One region of the Streptomyces sp. TAA204 genome, then DNA from elsewhere that is predicted to be linked to it. Evidence: riboswitches for the same ligand, from Rfam matches in the RefSeq annotation. Region 1 holds a riboswitch; each other region holds the start of a gene.
The links. A riboswitch is a leader RNA that binds a small molecule or an ion and turns the genes downstream of it on or off. The one in region 1 is predicted to bind cobalamin.
Positions count from the first base shown of each region.

Region 2: linked by a shared signal. The riboswitch ahead of H343_RS0119465 (ABC transporter substrate-binding protein) and the one ahead of metE (5-methyltetrahydropteroyltriglutamate--homocysteine S-methyltransferase) in region 1 are both predicted to bind cobalamin.
Region 3: linked by a shared signal. The riboswitch ahead of H343_RS0113285 ((2Fe-2S)-binding protein) and the one ahead of metE (5-methyltetrahydropteroyltriglutamate--homocysteine S-methyltransferase) in region 1 are both predicted to bind cobalamin.
Region 4: linked by a shared signal. The riboswitch ahead of H343_RS0112555 (cobalamin biosynthesis protein) and the one ahead of metE (5-methyltetrahydropteroyltriglutamate--homocysteine S-methyltransferase) in region 1 are both predicted to bind cobalamin.

Region 1 covers NZ_AUKW01000001.1:312,164-317,479, reverse strand. The annotation lists gene metE (5-methyltetrahydropteroyltriglutamate--homocysteine S-methyltransferase) at 157-2,475, opposite strand; cobalamin riboswitch at 2,645-2,863, opposite strand; cobalamin riboswitch at 2,955-3,142, shown strand; gene H343_RS28215 (hypothetical protein) at 3,257-3,625, shown strand; gene H343_RS0101335 (DUF2470 domain-containing protein) at 3,736-4,437, opposite strand; gene H343_RS28210 (ATP-binding cassette domain-containing protein) at 4,589-5,316, opposite strand, start outside.
Region 2 covers NZ_AUKW01000014.1:181,383-186,698, forward strand. The annotation lists gene H343_RS0119450 (IclR family transcriptional regulator) at 1-527, shown strand, start outside; gene H343_RS0119455 (ABC transporter ATP-binding protein) at 658-1,464, opposite strand; gene H343_RS0119460 (iron ABC transporter permease) at 1,461-2,576, opposite strand; gene H343_RS0119465 (ABC transporter substrate-binding protein) at 2,573-3,622, opposite strand; cobalamin riboswitch at 3,653-3,818, opposite strand; gene H343_RS0119470 (BTAD domain-containing putative transcriptional regulator) at 4,129-5,316, shown strand, end outside.
Region 3 covers NZ_AUKW01000006.1:105,233-110,548, reverse strand. The annotation lists gene argB (acetylglutamate kinase) at 1-191, opposite strand, end outside; gene argJ (bifunctional glutamate N-acetyltransferase/amino-acid acetyltransferase ArgJ) at 188-1,390, opposite strand; gene argC (N-acetyl-gamma-glutamyl-phosphate reductase) at 1,443-2,471, opposite strand; gene H343_RS0113285 ((2Fe-2S)-binding protein) at 2,663-3,352, opposite strand; cobalamin riboswitch at 3,655-3,778, opposite strand; gene H343_RS33585 (helix-turn-helix transcriptional regulator) at 3,924-4,865, opposite strand; gene H343_RS0113270 (FAD-dependent oxidoreductase) at 4,900-5,316, shown strand, end outside.
Region 4 covers NZ_AUKW01000005.1:394,873-400,188, reverse strand. The annotation lists gene H343_RS30320 (inorganic phosphate transporter) at 63-1,433, shown strand; gene H343_RS0112560 (hypothetical protein) at 1,562-1,774, shown strand; cobalamin riboswitch at 1,992-2,121, shown strand; gene H343_RS0112555 (cobalamin biosynthesis protein) at 2,291-3,271, shown strand; gene H343_RS30315 (cobyric acid synthase) at 3,268-5,085, shown strand; gene H343_RS30310 (putative cobaltochelatase) at 5,082-5,316, shown strand, end outside.

The DNA.
Region 1 (5,316 bases):
TCGAGAGCCACCTGTCGCGGCGCCGGCCTTCACATCGGGCCTTCCCCTGCCCTGCCGTGCACCCCCGGAGCCTTGGACCGGGGGTGCACGAGCTGCTGTCGAAGACGATGAGCCGGGAGGACGGCGGCTTCCGCCCTCCCGGCCCGGGTGCACGCGTCAGGAGCCCGGAAGCTCCGCCCTCACTGTCCGTGCTGCTTCGACGAGGCTCTCCAGGGAGGACCGGGTCTCCGGCCACCCGCGGGTCTTGAGCCCGCAGTCCGGATTCACCCACAGCCGCTCGGCCGGAATGGCTTCAAGTCCCTTGCGCAGCAGTGTTGCTGCCTCCTCCGCGCCGGGGACGCGGGGCGAGTGGATGTCGTAGACGCCGGGACCGGCTTCGCGGGGGTAGCCGTGTGCTGCGAGTTCGCGGGCCACCTGCATGTGCGACCGGGCTGCCTCCAGGCTGATGACGTCGGCATCGATGTCGTCGATGGCCTGAATGATGTCGCCGAACTCGGCGTAGCACATGTGCGTGTGGATCTGCGTGGCCGGACGCACCCCGCTGGTGCTGAGCCGGAAGGACTCCGTCGCCCACTCCAGGTAGGCCGGACGGTTCGCGGCGCGCAGCGGCAGGGTCTCGCGCAGCGCGGGCTCGTCGACCTGGATGACCGACGTCCCCGCCGCTTCGAGGTCCTGGACCTCGTCGCGCAGAGCGAGGGCGACCTGCCGTGCGGTGTCACCCAGCGGCTGGTCGTCGCGGACGAACGACCAGGCCAGCATGGTGACGGGACCGGTGAGCATCCCCTTGACGGGGCGCTGCGTGAGTGACTGGGCGTACGTCGTCCACGGCACCGTCATCGGCTCCGGACGGGAGATGTCACCGGCCAGGATCGGAGGCCGCACGTAGCGGGTGCCGTACGACTGCACCCATCCCTGCTGCGTGGCGAGGTAGCCGGTGAGCTGCTCGGCGAAGTACTGCACCATGTCGTTGCGTTCGGGCTCGCCGTGCACCAGGACGTCGATCCCGGCGTTCTCCTGGAAGGAGAGCACCTGCTGGATCTCTTCCTTGATGCGGTCCTCGTAACCCGCGGTGTCGATCCTGCCCTTCCGCAAGTCGGCGCGTGCGGTGCGCAGTTCGGACGTCTGCGGGAACGATCCGATCGTGGTCGTCGGCAGCAGCGGCAGCTTCAGGTGGTCCCGCTGGGCCTTCGCGCGTTGGGTGTAGGGCTGGGAACGGCGTCCGTCGGCGTCGGTGATCGCCCCTGCCCTGGCCCGCACCGCGGGATCGTGGGTGATGGCCGAGCCCGCACGGGACGCCAGGTCGGCCCGGTTGGCGGTCAGGTCCGCTGTGATGGAGTCGGTGCCGCCGGCGAGGCCCTTGGCGAGGACGGCGACCTCGTTCGCCTTCTGCCGTGCGAAGGCGAGCCAGCGCAGGACCTGCGGGTCGATGTCCCGCTCGGCGCCCGTGTCGATCGGGACGTGCAGCAGCGAGCAGGACGCGGCCACATCGACCCGGTCGGCGAGTCCGAGCAGGGTGCCGAGGGTGGAGAGCGACTTCTCGAGGTTGTTGATCCAGATGTTGCGTCCGTTGACGACGCCGGCGACCAGGCGCTTGCCGGACAGTCCGCCGGCGGAGGCCAGATCGTCGAGGTTCGCGGCGGCGGCCTCGGTGAAGTCGATCGCCAGACCCTCCACCGGTGCCTTGGCCAGGACCGGCAGGGCCTCTCCCAGGCGGTCGAAGTACGAGGCGACCAGCAGCTTCGGACGGTCCGCAAGGGCGCCGAGGTCACGGTAGGCGCGGGACGCCGCGTTCAGTTCGGCGGCGGTGCGGTCCTGGACGAGGGCCGGCTCGTCCAGCTGCACCCATCCCGCTCCGGCCGCACGCAGATCCGCGAGGACCTCCGCGTAGACGGGCAGCAGCCGGTCAAGGAGTGTCAGGGGGTCGAAGTCGGCGGCGACACCCGGCGCGGGCTTGGACAGCAGCAGGTACGTGACGGGGCCGACCAGGACGGGCCGCGGCGTGTGACCGAGGGCGAGGGCTTCCTTGAACTCGGCGACCTGCTTGGTGCTGTCGGCGGTGAATTCGGTGTCGGGGCCGAGCTCGGGGACCAGGTAGTGGTAGTTGGTGTCGAACCACTTGGTCATCTCCAGCGGTGCCACTTCCTGCGTGCCGCGGGCCATGGCGAAGTACCCGTCGAGGGTGTCCGCGGTGACGGCGGAGCGGTGGCGCTCGGGGACGGCGCCGACCATGACGCTGGTGTCCAGGACGTGGTCGTAGTAGGAGAAGTCCCCGGTCGGGACCTCGTCGATGCCGGCGCCGGCCAGCAACTGCCAGTTGGAGCGGCGCAGGCCCGCTGCGGTATCCCGGAGGGAGTCCGCGGTGACGCGGCCCTTCCAGTAGCCCTCGATGGCCTTCTTCAGTTCCCGGTTCTGGCCCTGACGGGGGAAGCCGTACACGGTGGGCCGTGCTGCCGCGGCTGCGGACTTCGCTGTCACGAATTCTCCTTCGCGAACGATTCGGACGAGTCCCTGTGACAGGAGAGCGCGAAGGAAGCCGCACCAGACGGAGGGTTGAACAGTCCACCTGCGCATGCACGCAGTTGTCCGTCTGACGTTGTGGTCGCCGACCCGCCCTCGAGGCCACTGGGACAACCGCACGTGATGGGTCACGCGCGGGCAACGGGCAGGTCTTCGGACTTGCGGGCACGTCCGCTTTCGAAGGCGGATTCCTACTGGCCGTCGCTTCCCGGGCCCTGGGGGCCCAGTGCTCATGACGGCGGTCGTTCCCACTCACCGCTGCGGGGCAGTCCCGGATTCCCACCGGGTTCCCTCTTACGACGTGCCTGCCTGGCGGGCAGGACGAACCAGCTGCTGTTTCAGAGTATGGCGCAGAGAGCCAGGACGGAACACCGCCCCTCGCGGGCCCCGGAACGACCGGGTGCTCAGCGGTGCCGCCCGGGCCCACTGGAGTGGACCACATCCGGATGGAATGATGACCGTTGACATGGCGACGGCGGTCCGAGGAAGCCGGTGTGAATCCGGCGCGGTCCCGCCACTGTGATCGGTGAGCGGATCCCCGACAGGCCACTGCCCAGGCGGGTGGGAAGGCGGGGACGAGCAATGACCCGAGAGCCAGGAGACTCACGCGGTCGCCTCCTCGACGTACCGGGGCGGATCTCCCCGGAGAGAGGGACGGTTCGACGTGCCCGAGGCAGCGGTCGATGAGGCATCCGGCGAAGCGGAGGCAGCGCAGACGTTCAACCCTGCTCCGTGCCGGATCGTCGTGTGCCGGGACTGCTGCTGCGGCAGCCCCAAGGTGACCGGACTGGATCACACGGCGCAGACGGCTCGCCTGCGTGAGGAGGCGCCTGTCCGGGTCTCCGACTGTCTGGACGTGTGCGACCAGGCCAACGTCATCGTCGTACAGCCTTCCGCCGAGGGCCGTGCTGCCGGCGCCCGACCCGTCTGGCTGGGGCTGGTCAACAGCCCGGACGCGACCGAGGACGTCTCCGCCTGGGTGCGGGCGGGCGGCCCCGGCGTCGCCCCGCGGCCGGAGATCCTCGGCCTGCACCTCATCACGCCGCCTCGCCGGGGGCTTGCCGGGAACCGCCGCGGCGCTTCGCCGCCCCGTGATCGGGGGCGATGAGCCACTTTCGTCACCGGCTCGAAGACCCGCGAACCGAGGCTCCGGTCCGTCCGGGCGGGTCTTCAACGCCACGTGTGGATCGGGACGCGACGGGCTCCGGCCGTTGGTGATCAGGCCAGCAGATGGTCGGAGTGGGAGGCGCGGCGGGCGGCGTCCAGGAGGGCTTGAATCCGGGAGTCGGCCTGCTCGGGGTCGGTCACGGGAGCAGTGAACGGCAGCCGGGCGTCGCGATGGGCGTTCGGATATTCGAGGCGCAGCGTCAGGCCGTAGCGGTCCAGGGCCACAGGAACAGCACGCAGAATGCCCCGCTCGGGCCGCGGTCGCACGAGACGCAGCAGCAGGGGAACGGATTCGCCGTGGCCGTCCAGAAGGTGCGTCAGCGTGGCGGCTTCGCGGGCGGCCAAGGGGTCGGGGGTTGTCTCCTGGAGCGCGTCGAGCGTCACGTACGAGCGTGCGCGGGAGTCTTCGAGCACCGCCTGGCCGAACTCCATGCATGTGCTCCTGGCTTCGCTGTCGAACGCGGCTGCCAGCAGTCCGGTGACGGTGACACGGGCCCGCAGCCGGTCCCGCACCGGTGTGGGCGCGATATCGGTGAGTTCGAGCCTCGCGGGGATGCGCATCTCACCCCTGGCGGCAGGACTCTCCGGCGGTGCGTGAAGGTGGATGCCGCCGGTCGCCTCCGCGTCGTCGATGCGGTGCACCTCGGCATGGGAGCCGTCGCTCATCACCGTCATCGAATGGGACGAAGCCAAGATCGACCGGACGTGTTCGGCGGGCGTGGGCTCTGTGGCGCGGGTGCGGAAGGGGCGCATCCAAGTTCTCCAGTTGCACGGTCGGAGAGGCGTACGGCCACCCGGGGATTGAATTAATTAGGTTAGGCTAACCTAATAATGAGTGGAGCCGTGATCCGGTGTCTTCGGAGTGCTCGAACTCCGTTCCGGCCAGGTGCGTTGTGACTGGTTGTCAGCTGCTTTCCGCCCGACCCGATCGACCGCGTACCGCGCAGCTGCGTCCCCCGGCTGCACGCACCATGTCTGCGGGAGCCCCGGAGGACGGGGCGTGGAAGAAATCCGCGACCGTGCCCTGCTGAACGCAGCGTCCGGCCTCGAAGACCGCCACCCTGTGGGTCAGTCGGTGTACGGAGTCGAGGTCGTGGCTGATGAACAGCAGGGCGGTGCGGGCGGGTGCCAGCAGGCCGGGCAGGGCACCCAGCACGCGCTCGCGCGAGATGACATCCAGCGCCGAGGTCGCCTCGTCGCACACGAGGAGCGCCGGGCGTGCCAGCAGGGCCCGCACGAGCGCGCAGCGCTGCAGCTGACCGCCGGAGAGTCGGCCGGGTACCCGGTCCAGCAACTCCTCCTCCAAACCCAGCAGATCCGCGGTACTTCGCGTTTCTGCTTCGGCGGCCACCGGAGTCATCGAGCGCAGGAGCCGCCCCGTCGCGGCGAGTTGTCCGAGGAGCGGCCGGCCGGCCTCGAACGACTCGGAGCTGCTCTGGTGCACGTACTGAACGGCCCGGCGCTGCTGGGGACTTCGCGCTTCGATGCGGCGGGGCACGGCGTTGCCGTCCCGTCCCAGTTCGCCGTCGGTCGCAGGAGTGAGCCCGGCCAGCAGCCGTGCGAAGGTCGTCTTTCCGGAGCCGGACGGCCCGATGAGGGCGGTCGTGCTGCCCGGCGGGAAGGACATGGTGA
Region 2 (5,316 bases), on a different contig from region 1:
AGGAGCTGTACGAGGCCACACGGGAGAACGTCCATCTCGCCGTACGCGACGGCGGGATGGCGCTGTACGTGGAGAAACTCACCGGCCACCGGTCGGTACCGATCATCTCCCGCAGCGGCGGACGGCTGCCGCTGCACACGACCGGCGTCGGCAAGGCACTGCTCGCCTGGGCGACGTCCGCCGACATCGACGAGCAGCTGGCCCGGGAGCTGGACCGCCCGACGAGGTACTCGATCCGCGAGCCGGGCAGGCTGCGGCGCGAGCTGCGGCGCACGCGGCGGCGCGGGTTCGCCACGACGCGTGAGGAGATGACGCTGGGCAGCTGTTCGGTCGCCGGCCCCGTGCTGGTGGAGGGTGAACCGGTCGCGGCCGTCGGCGTGGTCGTCCGTTCCGGGGCGCTGGAGCTGGACCGGCTGGCTCCCCCTGTACTGGATGCCGCACGGGGTATCGGTGCCCGGCTCGCCGAGGTCGGCGACGACCCCTACCCCGGCTACGTGCACGACCTGGGCCTGCGGCAACGACGCTGAGAGTCCGTCCTGCGTGTCCCGTGTGTCGCGGGCATCCCGTGCGTCCGTGCCGTCCCGGCCGTCCGTCGCGGACGAGCTGCCCGCCGTGCTGCCCGGCCGGCCCGGGCCCGCACCGGCCGGGCCGCTGCGGTCAGGACCCGCCGCGTCCGGTGTGAGCCTCCTCGCCGGGCAGGAAGGTCACCTGCGGCGCCCCGGTGCGCGGATGGACCGTCACCTCGCCCGCCACGCCGTACACGTCCTCCAGCAGCCCGGGGGTGAGCACCTCGGCGGGCGGCCCGTACGCGGTGACCTCGCCCTCCCGCAGGACGTAGAGACGGTCGCAGTAGTAGGCGGCCAGATTGAGGTCGTGCAGCGCCATCAGGACGGTCGCGGGCAGCCGCCGCAGAATGCCGAGCACCTCAAGCTGGTGCCGTATGTCGAGGTGGTTCGTCGGTTCGTCGAGCACCAGCAGGCTCGGCTCCTGGGCCAGGGCACGGGCGATGAGCACGCGCTGGCGTTCGCCGCCGGAGAGGTGCTCGAAAGGCCGGCCGGCCAGTTCGGCCGTGTCCACCGACGCCAGGGCCGCCTCGATGAGACCGGCGTCCCTCGCGGTGTCGCCGTCGAGCAGACGCTTGTGCGGCGTGCGGCCCATGGCGACGACCTCACGCACCGTCAGGTCGAAGTCCGCGCCGGACTCCTGCACCACCGCGGAGAGCGTCCGGGCCAGTTGGCGTGGGGACAGCGACCAGGCGTCCGACCCGTCGACACGCACCGAGCCGGTCTCGGGACGCAGCACGCGGTAGACGGCGCGCAGAAGGCTGGACTTGCCGCTGCCGTTGGGGCCGACGAGGCCGATCACCTCACCGGGACGGGCTTCCAGCGACACGTCCCGCACCAGATGGCGGGCGCCCGCGGTCAGCGTGACGTGCTCGACGTCGAGTCCGGTCGCGCTCTTCATCCCACCCCCCGGCCGGTGTCACGCCGGGCGTTGCGGCGCATCAGCCACAGGAAGAACGGCCCGCCGCACAGCGCCGTGAGCACACCGACGGGGATCTCCGCCGGGGCGGCGACCGTACGGGCGGCGATGTCGGCCCACACGAGGAAGACCGCTCCGCCCAGCGCGGCTGTCGGCAGCACCGCGCGGTGGTCGCCGCCCACGAACAGCCGCACGATGTGCGGCAGCATGAGACCGACGAAACCGACCGGCCCGGCCGCCGCGACCAGAACCCCCGTGACGAGGGAGAGCAGGACGAACATCCGGGCCCGGAACCGCGCCACGTCCAGCCCCATCGTGGCGGCGGCCTCCTCGCCCGCCAGCAGCAGGTTCAGCGACCGGGCGTGCACCAGCAGGACGGCGATGCCCAGCAGCAGCGCGCCGCCGGGCAGCCACAGCGTCGACCACTGAACGCCGCCGAGGCCGCCGAGCGTCCATGCCAGGACGGCACGCGCCTCGTTGCCGCGGTCGGTGGTCAGCAGCAGCAGGTTCATCACGGCGCTCAGCACCGCCGCCACCGCCACACCGGACAGCACCAGCCGCACCGGGGTGATACGGCCGCCGGTCCGCGCGGTGGTGTAGACGAGCAACAGCGTGAGCAGGGCCCCGGCGAAAGCGGCGGCCGACAGCGATGCCGGCCCGAACAGGCTCACACCGAAGACGATCACGGCGACGGCGCCGAGGGACGCCCCCGAGGACACCCCCAGCAGATACGGGTCCGCGAGCGGATTGCGCACCAGAGCCTGCATGGCGGTCCCCACCACGGCGAGCCCCGCCCCCGTCACCGCCCCCAGCAGCACCCGCGGCCCCCGCACATCCAGGACGATCGTCTCGCGCGCCCGCGACCAGACAGGGTCCGGCCACCCGGCGCCCAGGCGGTGGGTGACGATCCCCCACACCTCGCCGGGCGGCACATGCACCGAGCCCACGGCCAGGCCCACCGTCACCGAGATCACGAGCAGGACCGCGAGCACCGCCAGGGCGAGGGCGAAGGACCGCGCCCGTAGGCGTTCGCGGGGAGCCGTGGTCGGAGTGGACGGGCGCGAGGCGGGTGTCACCGCGGCCGGGGCCGTCACCGGAACCGCTCGGGGTGCAGTCCGCGGGCCAGGTCCTCCACGGCGTACGGGGGACGCACGCCCACCAGTGTCGCGGTCAGCGGCAGCACCACGAACCGCTCGTTCTTCACCGCGGGAACGTCCGCGAGGGCGGGCCGCGACAGCAGGAACTTCTTCTTCCGCTCCACGCTTCCGGCCCCCGCGTAGTCGTAGATCGCGATGACCTCGGGCTTGCGGGCGACGACCTGTTCCCAGGACACGTCACCGAAGACGTCGTCGAGGCCGGCGAAGACGTTCCGGCCGCCGGCACGCCGGATGATCTCGGTCCCCAGGCTCTTGCCGCCGGCGGTGAACGCCGCCTTCTCTCCGCTGTCGTAGACGAACACGGGCACGCGGGAGGTGCCCTCGACCGCACGGCCCGTCCGCTCGATGCGGCCCCGCAGGTCGGCGACCAGCTTCTCGGCACGTTCCGGCACACCGAAGATCGCACCGATGGTGCGGATCTCCTCGTAGGTGTCCTCCATCGACACCTTCTTTTTCCCGCAGTACTCGCGGTTGAGGTAGGTGTCGATGCCCGCGTCGGCGAACGCGTCGCGCGAACGGCCCTCCTTCTGGGCGAACGCGCTGCCGTAGCCGCCGTAGACGAAGTCCGGTTCGGCGTTCAGGACGGTCTCGAAGGAGGGCTCCTTCTTCGCGATCTCGGGGACCTTCCGGTATTCCTTCCTGAGTTCGGGCAGCACGGCCGAGTCGGGGAAGGCGGTGCCCACCATGCGCTCCCCCAGGCCGAGGGAGAGCATCAGCTCGGCCGGATGCTGGTGAATGGTGACCACGCGGGACGGCGGCTTGTCGTACGTCGTGCGGGTCCCGCAGTTGTCGACGGTGACGGGGAAGCCCTCTGCCGCCGGTCCGCCGGAATTCCGGTCCCCGTGGGCCGGACCGGAGGAAGCGCCGCCGCAGGCGGTCAGCAGCGTCGCCGACAGGGCGAGGGCCGACGCCGCGGTGCGCAGGGCACGGCGGCGCGGACGGGAAGGGGGAAAGAAGACAGGACGGGGCGTGCCGTCGTACACGTGAAGCCTCCTGGGGAGTCCGCGCTCCTCGGAACGGATCCGCGACGGGCCAGTGTCCTGACTCCCGGATCGACGTTCCCCCGGCCTTCCCACGCGGCGCGCAGTGGCCCTCACAAGGGGGGTGCTCCCCGGTCACAGTGGCGGGACCGTGCCGGATTCGCACCGGCTTCCTGTCTCCCGTCGCGGCGGTGATCAGCCGATCCTACGTTCTCCCGGCAGGCGGCCGACAGGGCGCACTGCCCCGGCGCCCGCGGACTTCCGGCGGTGACCCCGGCGCGCGGCCCGAAACGCGTTGTGGCCGGAGGCCGGGACATGCCGCGTTCCCCGGACGGACATTGCACGCCGACCGGTTGAGTGTGCCGCCGGCGGTCCGGTCGCCGGCGGTCCGGTCGCCGGCGGCGGCGCGGGTGGACGCAACGGTGGGCGACCTCTCCCGAAACCCTGTTCGGCGTGCTTCGCGCACCGGTACGCTGCGCCGCAACTGCGGATCATCGCGGAGGCGTTGAATGGGGGAGCAGCCGACGTTCGGGGTGCTGGGATCGCTCCAGGTGAGTGCGGACGGTGTCCCGGTCCGGTTGGGCGGGCCCAAGCCGAGAGCGGTGCTCGCCACGCTGCTGTTGCAGCCGGGCGGGTTCGTCTCGCTCGACCTGCTCACGGAAGTCCTGTGGCCCGGCGGCGCGCCCCGGTCCGCCGTCGCCAACGTCCGTACCTACGTGCGCACGCTGCGGCAGACGCTGTCGGCCGCGGGCGTCGCCACCGACGGGCTGAGGACGGAGCCTTCGGGCTACGCCCTCGACGTCGGCCCCGGTGACGTCGACATGCTGCTCTTCGAAGAGCGACTGGACCGGGCCCGCGCGGAGCGCGACCGGGGCGACGACGCCGCCGCGCTGCGCGGATACGAGTCGGCGCTGGGACTCTGGCGCGGCGGCGTGCTGCAGGACGTGCCCTCCAGCGTGGTGTGGGACCCGGCGATCACCAGGATCGAGGGGCTGCGGTCCGTCGCGGTGGACGAGTGCCTGGAGGTCCGGCTGCGCCTGGGGGACTACGCGTCGCTGGTGGCCGATCTGAGGTCCCGGCTGGCCGAGGATCCGCTGCGGGAGGACCTGTGGCGGATGGTCGTGCACGCGCTGCACGACTCGGGCCGCACCACCGAGGCCCGCTCCGCGTACGCCGAGGCGGAGAGGATCATCGCCGCCGAGCTGGGCATCGAACCGAGCGAGCCCCTGCGCGCTGTGGGGGAGGAGGTCAACGGCTACGCAGGCCGGCGCCGTACCGCGGCGCCCGCCTCGGTGTGCCAACTGCCCATGGACGTACCGGACTTCACCGGCCGCGCCGAGGAGATCGCCGTTCTGGAGCGGCTGTTGTCGGCGGCCGGCAGACAGCCGGTCGTCGCGGTCGTCTCGGGGCCCCCGGGGTGCGGGAAGTCCACGATGGCGGTTCATGTGGCGCACCGTGTGCGCGATGCCTTCCCCGACGGTCAGCTCTTCGTCGACCTGGGCGGGACGAGCGACCAGCCGCGTGATCCCGCCGACGTCCTGGCCGAGATGCTCCGCGGCCTCGGGGTCATCGACAGCACCATCCCCGGTGAACTGGGCGAGCGGGCCGCGTTGTTGCGCTCCCGTCTGGCGCAGCGCCGGTTCCTCATCGTTCTCGACGACGCCGCCGGCGGCGCTCAGGTGCGTCCCCTGCTGCCG
Region 3 (5,316 bases), on a different contig from region 1:
GCCTGCCGGAGGAAGACGACGTCCTGCGCGAAGGCGGCCTTCAGCTCCTCGTCCACCATGGCGTTGCCGCCGAACTTGATGACGACGGTCCTGCCGTTGTGCCGGGTGAGCCACGGCAGCGCCTCGATGAGCGTCCGCGCCTTGGGCAGCGCGGTGTGCTTGCGTGCGGGGTGAGGAGGGTGCCGGCTCATGAGCTGTACGCGCTGTTCTCGTGGACGTAGTCGGCCGTCAGGTCGTTGGTCCAGATCACGGCGCGCTCACCGCCGGCGCCGAGGTCGGCGGTGACGGAGACCTCGCGGTAGCGCATGTCGACCTTGCCCCGGTCCTCGCCGGCGGCGCCGTCCTGGCACACCCACACGCCGTTGATCGCGACGTTCAGCCGGTCCGGCTCGAAGACCGCCCCGGTGGTGCCGATGGCCGAGAGCACCCGGCCCCAGTTGGGATCCTCGCCGTGCAGGGCGCACTTGAGGAGGTTGTTGCGCGCGATCGAACGGCCGGCCTCGACCGCGTCCGACTCACTGGCCGCACCCACCACCTCGATGCGGATGTCCTTGGAGGCGCCCTCGGCGTCCCGGATGAGCTGCAGCGCGAGGTCGTCGCACACGGCACGTACGGCCTCGGCGAACTCCGCGCGGTCGGGCACCGCTTCACTGGCGCCGGAGGCCAGCAGCAGCACCGTGTCGTTGGTCGACATGCAGCCGTCGGAGTCGATCCGGTCGAAGGTCGTACGGGTCGCAGCGCGCAGGGCCTCGTCCAGCGCGGCGGTGTCGAGGTCGGCGTCCGTCGTGAGCACGACGAGCATGGTGGCCAGTCCGGGCGCGAGCATGCCGGCGCCCTTGGCCATCCCGCCGACGGTCCACCCGGCCCCGGCCCCGGCTCCGGCCCCGGCTCCGGCTCCGGCTCCGGCTCCCGAACCGCCTTCCCGCACAGCGGTCTTGTGCACCGTGTCGGTGGTCTTGATGGCCATGGCGGCCTTCTCACCGCCGTGCGGCGAGAGCAGGCCCGCGGCCTCGTCGATGCCCGGCAGCAGCTTGTCCATGGGGAGGCGGATGCCGATCAGTCCGGTGGAGGCGACGGCGACCTCACCGGCGCTGTGGCCGAGCACCCGCGCCGCGTGTTCGGCGGTGGCGTGGGTGTCCTGGAAGCCGGGCGGACCCGTACAGGCGTTGGCGCCGCCGGAGTTGAGGACGACCGAGGTGACCGCACCCGACTTGAGCACCTGCTGGGACCAGAGCACCGGGGCGGCCTTGACACGGTTGGCGGTGAAGACGCCGGCCGCCGCGCGGCGCGGTCCTTCGTTGACCACCAGAGCCAGGTCGGGGCCGCCGCTGTCCTTGAGCCCGGCGGCGACGCCCGCGGCCGTGAATCCCTTCGGCGCTGTCACGCTCACTGTGCTTCTCCGTTCGCTTCGCCGGCGCCCCGGGGCCCGGTGGCCCCGTCACTCACGGGGCGAGCCCCACGGCCGGCAGACCGAGTTCCTCGGGATACCCGAGGGCGATGTTCATGCTCTGCACCGCGCCGCCCGCGGTGCCCTTGGTGAGGTTGTCCAGGGCACTGACGACGATGAGGCGCCCGGCGTCCTCATCGAGGGCGGTCTGCAGGTGGACGGTGTTGGAGCCGGTCACGGACGCCGTGGCCGGCCACGTGCCCTCGGGGAGCAGCGTGACGAACGGCTCGTCCCGGTACGCCTTCTCGTAGGCCTCCCGCAGCGCCTCCTCCCCGGTGCCGGGCACCGCCCTCGCACTGCAGGTGGCGAGGATGCCGCGCGGCATGGGGGCGAGTGTGGGGGTGAAGGAGACACTGACGCGTTCCCCGGCGGCCGCCGAGAGGTTCTGGATCATCTCGGGGGTGTGCCGGTGGGTACCGCCCACGCCGTACGGGCTCATGGAGCCCATCACCTCACTGCCCAGCAGGTGCGGCTTGAGGGCCTTGCCCGCGCCCGAGGTGCCGGTGGCCGCGACGACGACGGCCTCCGGCTCGGCCAGCCCTGCCGCGTAGGCAGGGGCGAGCGCCAGGGAGACGGCAGTCGGATAGCAGCCGGGAACGGCGACGCGCGAGGCGTCCCGCAGCGCCGCTCGCGCGCCGGGCAGCTCCGGCAGACCGTATGGCCAGCTCCCGGCGTGCGGAGTTCCGTAGAAGCGCTGCCACTGGTGCGCGTCGGTCAGCCGGAAGTCCGCACCGCAGTCCACGACGAGCACGTCCTCGCCCAGCTCCCCGGCGACCGCGGCGGACTGCCCGTGCGGCAGCGCGAGGAAGACGACGTCGTGGCCGGCCAGCTCGGAGGGCGAGGTCTCCACCAGCACGCGGTCCGCGTAGGGGCTCAGGTGGGGCTGGAGCGCGCCGAGCCGGGCACCGGCGTTGGAGTTCGCGGTGACCGCCCCGACCTCGACCTCGGGGTGCGCGGCCAGCAGACGCAGGATCTCCCCGCCCGCGTACCCGCTCGCCCCCGCGACTGCCGCTCGTACTGCCATCCGGATCGAACCCTCCTCGTTGAGAGTATGACTATACGCAGCACGGCAGCTTTATGCAAAGCCGGTGGCGGTGAACTCCCGTCACCGCGTCGGCGTGTATCCGCCGCCGGGCACGGACACGGAAGCCATTGGCCGCCCGGCGCTCGCCCCAGAGGCGGGGCGCCCGGTCACCTTCGTGGCGCTGCGCCGACTCAGCGGTCCAGGCAGCAGTCACCGCACTTGCCCCCGGAGGGAACGCGGTAGAACAGGCAGCAACTGCGGCGCCGGAAGGACAGGTCGGGAGCGACGAGATCCCCGGTGCCGGCCAACCGCCCACGCGCGAGCAGGCCGCTCACGAGCGGGGTGAGCCGCGCACGCAGTCCGGGGCGGAGATGCAGGATCGCGCGGGCCGCCCCGATGAGCGCCGAGGCGGCGTTGCCGTCCAGCAACCGCGGGGCGACCTTGACGCGAAGTCCCGCGGCGAAGGCGTCCAAGTGCTGTTCCATCACGAGCCGGTACAGCGCCTCCACCGCATCCGGGAGCGGCCCGGCTCGTCGGCCCGCGGCGGCCGGCAGCCGCAGGGCCGCTCCGTCGTCGGCGCGGTGCAGGGCGTCGAAGTCGGGTATGACGCCGTGGGCGACGGTGCAGGCCAGCGCGGGCGACCACAGGCGGGCGGCGTGGCCGAGCTGCACGATCGAGGCGGGGATGCGCTCCTCCTGCGTGCCGTAGCGCGCCCCGCAGGTCTGGATCAGGTCCGCGTATCCGCGCGCGTAGGACTCGCGCACCGGGTGCCAGCCCCGGTCCTCCCCGCCGAGGTGGACGGTGAAGAACGGGCCGAGGGACGCAGCGTCGGTCAGCGCCTCCGCCGCCGAGTGGGCGGGGACGGGTCCGGAGGCGGTCATCGGCTCACCCGCGTTCCCGGTCCGCGGTCCCGGACGGGCGAGCGGGGCGTCTTCACACGGCCCGGTGCGGTGAAGGAGTACAGGGTGAGAACGCCGGACAGCGGAGCGGCTCCGGGGACTCCGGCCCGCAGGCGTGCGGTCTGCTCGGCGTGCTCGGCTCCAGTCACCTCCGGGCCTCCGCAGCAGCAGTCCCGGCACACGGTGACCCGGCACGGCAACGGCCCGTTCGGCCTTTCGGGCATGACGCCCTCCTGCCTCTCCGGGGAAGTCCGCCCCGGCTTCGTCGAGGACGCGAGTCGTGGGAGTCTCCTGGCTCTCGGGTCGTCGCTCGTCCCGGCCTTCCCACCGCGTGCGGGCAGTGGCCTGTGTGGGATTCGCTCACCGATCACAGTGGCGGGACCGCGCCGGATTCACACCGGCTTCCTCATTCCGCGCTCGCCTGGTTCCCCGTCATCATGGCACCTTCACCCGGCGCCGCTCACAGCTCGGTCCGTGATCGCCGACCGATGACGCCGTGACCTGGGAGACCGTGACCTGGGAGAAGCCGCACGGGGTCACCGACAACGGGTCATCACTTCGGCGCTGCCGGTGGGGACTTCGTATTCTCCGGCCGGCCGACGCGGCCGGAGAGCTGCTCGCTGCGCGGGCCGGCCCGAGACGGTCGCTGGTTGCCGTCGGCGTCCGTTGAGTGCTGCGACCAGTGGCACGCACGCAGCGCCGTCGGCGACAGACCTGTGGCCTCCTTGACCTTGCGCGCGAAATGGAAGCTCGTCTTGAAGCCCGAGCACGCCGCGATCGATCCGACGGGCAGCCCCGAACTGGTCAACAGCTCGATACCGTGAGTGACGCGTCGGTCCCACAGGTAGCGCATGGGTGTGGTGTTCATGTGCTCACGGAACAGGCGCACCAAGTGCTCAGGACTCACCCTCGCGACCGTGGCGAGGGCTGCCAGGTCGATGTCGCTCTGGACGTTGCGGTGGATGAACAGCCGTGCGTCCTCGATGGGCGCCGGCAGCGCAGCGGGCAGATTCTCGAACTCGGCGATGAAGCGCCACAGCAGTGCCGTGGCCAGCGCGTCGACCAGTGCGCCCTGGGCGGTGAGACGGGTCTGTTCCGTGATCAGAGCCTCGCGCGCCATGTACGTCAGGGCGGAGGACAACGGTCTGGTCGGGCGCAGCTCCTCCAGCCACCGGTTCATCTGCGGGGTGAGTTCGTCGAGTTCGCCGCGTACGAGCGTCTGGCGGGTCTCGGCGCCCTGGGCGAAGCCGATCACCTCGGTGTGCCCGGGCAGCAGGATGCACATCTGCCCCCCGGGAACGGCGTACGGATCGCGGTCGTCCACGTGCACGACCATCGTTCCGGAATGGATCAGCATCAGCTGAACATTGCCCTGCACCCGGGGCCCGATACGGGAGCCAGGAGGGTGGACGACGCTGCGGACCACGGAATTGACGATTCTCAGGCGCCGGGAGGCGGTATCAATTCCAGACACAGGCTTGCTCACTCTGGCCATGTTGCCGGCGCTTTTGCGGTGGTGAGATCTCGGCATGACCGAGATTGAGACACAACTTCTCGTGGTCGGCGGTGGTCTGGGCGGCGTCTCGGCAGCCCTGGCCGCGGCGCGACGTGGCGTGAGCGTTGTCCTGACCGAGCCGACCGACTGGCTCGGCGGCGTCCTCACGAGCCAGGGGGTCCCCCCGGACGAGCACGTGTGGATCGAGCAGTTCGGCTGCACAGCCACCTACCGCGGTTTCCGTGAGGCTGTTCGCTCCTACTACCGCCGCCACTACCCCTTGACCGAGGCGGCCCGCTGCACGGTGGCCTTCAATCCCGGCTCCGCCAAGGTCTCCGACCTCTGCCACGAGCCGCGTGTGTCCCTCGCCGTGCTCGAGGCTCTCCTCGCGCCGCACCGGGCGTCCGGGCGCATCCGTGTGCTGATGGAGCACGAACCGGTCTCCGCGACG
Region 4 (5,316 bases), on a different contig from region 1:
CGTTCACCCACCGTCCCTACGTTCAACGAGTCCTTGACCTTCGACTGATTGTGCCTGGGTGAATGGAACACATCACGCTTCTCATCGGGATCGTGATCGTCACGGCCTTGGTGTTCGACTTTACGAACGGCTTTCACGACACGGCCAACGCCATGGCCACCACCATCTCCACCGGGGCACTCAAGCCCAAGACCGCGGTGGCGATGTCGGCGGTCCTCAACTTGATCGGCGCGTTCCTGTCCGTGGAGGTCGCCAAGACCATCTCTTCGGGAATCATCAACGAAGGTTCCGGCATACAGCCTGAAGTGATCTTCGCCGGCCTGGTCGGTGCGATCCTGTGGAACCTGCTGACCTGGCTCGCCGGGCTCCCCTCCAGCTCCTCGCACGCTCTGATGGGCGGGCTGATGGGCGCCTCGATCGCCGCCGTCGGCTTCGGCTCGATCAACGGCGGAACCGTGGTGATGAAGGTGCTCATCCCCGCTCTCGCCGCTCCGCTCGTCGCCGGACTCGCCGCGCTCTTCGCGACGCGGCTGACGTACCGCGCCGCCCGCAACGCCGACGAGGAGCACACGGCCAAGGGCTACCGGGCAGGACAGATCACCTCCGCCGCGCTCGTCTCCCTCGCGCACGGCACCAACGACGCGCAGAAGACCATGGGCGTCATCACCCTGGCCCTGATCACCGGCGGCGTACTTGCACCCCAGGCGGACCCGCCCACCTGGGTGATCGTCTCCGCGGGCCTGGCCATCGCGCTGGGCACCTACCTCGGCGGCTGGCGGATCATCCGCACCATGGGCAGGGGCATCACCGACATCAGGCCTCCCCAGGGGTTCGCGGCACAGACCAGCGCCGCCGTCACGATCCTCGCCTCCTCCCACATCGGCTTCTCCCTCTCCACCACGCACGTGTGCTCCGGCGCCATCATGGGCTCCGGCGTCGGCCGCAAGGGCGGCGTAGTGCGCTGGTCGACGGCGGCGCGGATGGTCATGGGCTGGGGCCTGACGCTCCCGGCCGCCGGACTGATCGCCGCCGGTGCGGCCGTACTGGCCCAGCAGGGCGACTGGGGCGTCGCCACGGTCGCGGTGCTCGCGGTGGTCATCAGCGGCGGTATCTGGCTCGCCTCGCGCAGCCAGCCCGTCGACCACACGAACGTCAACGACGCGCCGCCCATCGCCGCGGACGAGCCGGCGCAGAAGGACACCGGGGTCGTGGACGCGGCGATGCAGGCACTCGCACCGCCGCCCACCGCCGCCGCGCACAATGCGGCAGTACGGGACCAGATGGACGACGCGGGGAATGCGGCCGAGCCCGTCATCCCCTCCGCTGTGCAGGAGGCCGAACCGGACGGTCCGGCGGCGGTCGCCGCTCCCGGGGAGCGCTCCGGGAGCCACACCGAGTCCGAACGGCAGTGGGCGGGCTCCAGCCTCGGCTAGCGCCCCGGGGCGGGTCCGCACGGCCCGGACGGTGCACCGACCGTGCACCGTCCGGACAGCGGCCGGACAGCGGCCGCGGAGCAGACAGACCGGAACCGACAAGACCGGACAGCAGACAGGGAAGCGCTATGGAAATCGACTGGGCAGCGCTCGGCCAGGTATTCGGCATCAGCCTCGTGGCGACGGTCGGACTGGTCGGCGTGTTCACGCTCGGCATCGTCGGCACCTCCGCCGGCCGTACGGGCGGACCGTCGGTGCTCGCCCGCACGGGCGCGTACGCCTGCTTCACGCTGTGCGCCGCGGCAGTGGCCTACGGCATCTACATCATCACCGCGGGCTGAACGCCGCCGCGGCGGCCTCCTCACCCGGCGCGCACGTGCGCCCCGAAGGGGTACGGGACACTCCCGTACCCCTTCCGTGTCGCCGAGCGCGTCACTCCCAACTGATGGGCCGCCCCTGCTCCGTGTGCCTGCTCACACTCTCCCGCCGCAGGTCAGCGGCGAGTTGACGCCCCTCCCCGTACGTGGTGGACTGCCCGTTGCCCAACGGCGGCTGGAGAGGAAGCCGGTGCGAATCCGGCGCGGTCCCGCCACTGTCACCGGGGAGCGCACTCCCACCACTGGCCACGGCCCACCCGATCGACGGGCTGGAAGGCCGGGGGGCGCTGCGATCCGGGAGCCAGGAGACTCTCGCCGCCGGTACGTCGAGCCAGGGCGAGGACCCTGAGTGAGGACTCCGCCATGCGTGGCTTCCCGGCCGCATCCCCGTCCCCGTCCCCGTACGCTCACGGGCGGGCACCCGCGCCGCCGTGTCAGGCGGGCGCACCGTGTCTCCGAGGCATGACGGCCCGCTGACGGATGCGGGCTCAGCACGCCTACTCCTACGCCTTCGGCGCCGCCCTCGGTCATCTGGGTGACCTCCTGCTGGGAGACCCGCGACGCGGACATCCCGTCGCCGCCTTCGGACGGGCCGCCGCCGCGGCGGAGCGCGCCCTGTGGCGGGACCACCGTGCGGCGGGCGCGGCGTACACCGCGCTGTGCGTGGCGGGTGCGGCCGCAGCAACGGCTGCCCTCTCCCGAGCGGTGCGGGGCGCCGGCGGCGCGGCGGCGGGCACGGCGTTCACAGGGGCGGTGACCTGGACCGTGCTGGGCGGCAGCGGACTGGGCCGCGAGGCACTGGCCGTCGGCGCGGCCCTGCACCGGGGCGATGTGGACGGCGCACGACGGCTGTTGCCGCATCTGTGCGGCCGTGACCCGCAGACGCTGGACGCGGAGGGCATCGCGCGGGCCGTCGTGGAGTCGGTCGCGGAGAACACCTCCGACGCCGTGGTCGGCGCCCTGGTGTGGGGTGCCGCAGCCGGAGCGCCCGGCGCGGCGGCCTTCCGCGCGGTGAACACCCTCGACGCGATGGTCGGTCACCGCTCCCCGCGCCACCGGCACTTCGGATGGGCGGCGGCGAGGCTGGACGACCTGGCCGGGTGGCCGGGTTCGAGGCTGACCGCGCTGCTCGCCGCTCTGGCGGGCCCGTGTCCGGGCGGAGCCCTGCGCGCCTGGCGGGCCGACGCCGGCGGGCATCCCAGTCCCAACGCCGGTCCGGTCGAGGCGTCCTTCGCGGGGGCGCTGGGTGTACGGCTGGGCGGCGTCCTCAGCTACGGGGGGCGTACGGAGCACCGGCCGGTGCTCAACTCCCCCGGGCGCACCGTGCGGTGTGCGGACATCGCGCGGGCCGTGCGCCTCTCGCGGAGAGTCGGCCTGCTCGCACAGCTGACGACCACCGCCGCCGGCGTCGCCGGACGGCTCGCTGTGGCCCGCGTGCGGGCCGGAAGGGGGAGGCGATGACCGGGGACGCGACGGACGGGCGGCGCGGCGGTACCGGCCTCGGAGGAGGGCTGCTCGTGGCGGGCACCACCTCGGACGCGGGCAAGACCGTCGTGACGGCCGGTATCTGCCGCTGGCTGGCGCGCAAAGGGCTCAAGGTCGCGCCCTTCAAGGCCCAGAACATGTCGCTGAATTCGTTCGTGACGCGGGAGGGCGCCGAGATCGGCCGCGCACAGGCGATGCAGGCGGCCGCCGCGCGCACCGAGCCGACCGCGCTGATGAACCCGGTGCTGCTCAAGCCGGGCGGCGACCGCAGCAGCCAGGTGGTGCTGATGGGCAGGGCGGTCGGTGAACTGAGCGCCCGCGGCTACCACTCGGGGCGGCAGGAGCAGCTTCTCGGCACGGTCACCGACTGCCTGACGCGGCTGCGGCGCACACACGACGCGGTGATCTGCGAAGGGGCGGGCAGCCCCGCCGAGATCAATCTGCGGCACACCGACATCGTCAACATGGGCCTGGCGCGCAGCGCGCGGCTGCCGGTGGTGGTCGTCGGCGACATCGACCGCGGAGGCGTCTTCGCTTCCCTCTTCGGCACGACTGCGCTGCTGTCCGCCGGGGACCAGTCACTCCTCGCGGGCTACGTGGTGAACAAGTTCCGTGGTGACGTGACGCTTCTGGAGCCCGGCCTGGAGATGCTCCGGGGCCTGACGGGCAGGCCCGTACTGGGCGTGCTGCCCTTCCGGCACGGCCTGGGCATCGACGAGGAGGACGGGCTGCGGGTGTCCGCGTACTCCTTCGCGGGGCACTCGGCGGGCGGCGCCGGCGAGCACCCGGCGGCGCCCCACGGCACCGACGTCCTGCGGGTCGCGGTCGTGCCCGTGCCGCTGATGTCGAACTTCACGGACGTCGACGCGCTCGCGGCCGAGCCGGGCGTCGTCGTCCGCTTCACCGACCGTCCCGAGGAGTTGGCCGACGCCGACCTGGTGGTGCTGCCGGGCACCCGCGGAACCGTGCGGGCGCTGCGGTGGCTGCGCGAGCGTGGCATCGCGGAGGCGGTGCGGCGGCGGGCGGCCGAGGAGCGGCCCGTGCTGGGTATCTGCGGCGGGTACCAGATGCTCTCGCAGCGGATCGAGGACGACGTCGAGTCGCGCGCGGGCACGGTCGAGGGGCTGGGGCTGCTGCCCGTGCGGGTCCGCTTCGCCGAGGAGAAGACCCTTGCGCGGCCGGCGGGTTCGGCGCTGGGCGAGTACGCGGAGGGCTACGAGATCCACCACGGGGTCGCCGAAGTGCTGGGCGGGGAAGCCGTCTTCACCGGTGCGGACGGAGAGGGCGTGGACGGCTGCAGGTCGGGGCCGGTGTGGGGGACGCACTGGCACGGTGCGCTGGAGAGCGACGGCTTCCGGCGGGCCTTTCTGCGCCGGGTGGCGGCCGACGCCGGACGCACCGGGTTCGTGCCGGCGCCCGGCACCGGTTTCGCCGCGCTGCGGGAGGAGCAGCTGGACCGTCTCGGAGACCTCGTCGAGGAACACGCCGACACCGACGCGCTGTTGCGGCTGATCGAGTCGGGCCCTCCCGCCGGTCTGCCGTTCGTCGCGCCCGGAGCGCCCCGAACACCCGGACCGTCCGGCCCCTCCGATCCAGCCGGCCCGTCCGATCCAGCCGGGCCGTCCGGGACGCCCGGGCCCCCCGAGCCGACCGCACAGTCCGCACCGTCCGCACGGACCGAACCGCCGGGAGCGCCCGCGACCGCCGGAGCACAGGACGCACGACCGCTGCCGGCCACCGGCCGGACGACACCGGAAGTTCCGGAAGCCGACACGTCAGGAGCAGCATGAGCACCGCACGGAGCCCCTACCCCTTCTCCGCGATCGTGGGCATGTCCGACCTGCGGCTGGCGCTGCTGCTCAACGCGGTCTCGCCCGCGGTGGGCGGTGTCCTCGTACGCGGGGAGAAGGGCACCGCCAAGTCGACGGCCGTCCGGGCGCTGGCGGCGCTGATGCCCCCCGTGGAGGTCGTGCACGGCTGCCGCTTCTCCTGCGACCCGGCCGCCCCGGACCCCGACTGCC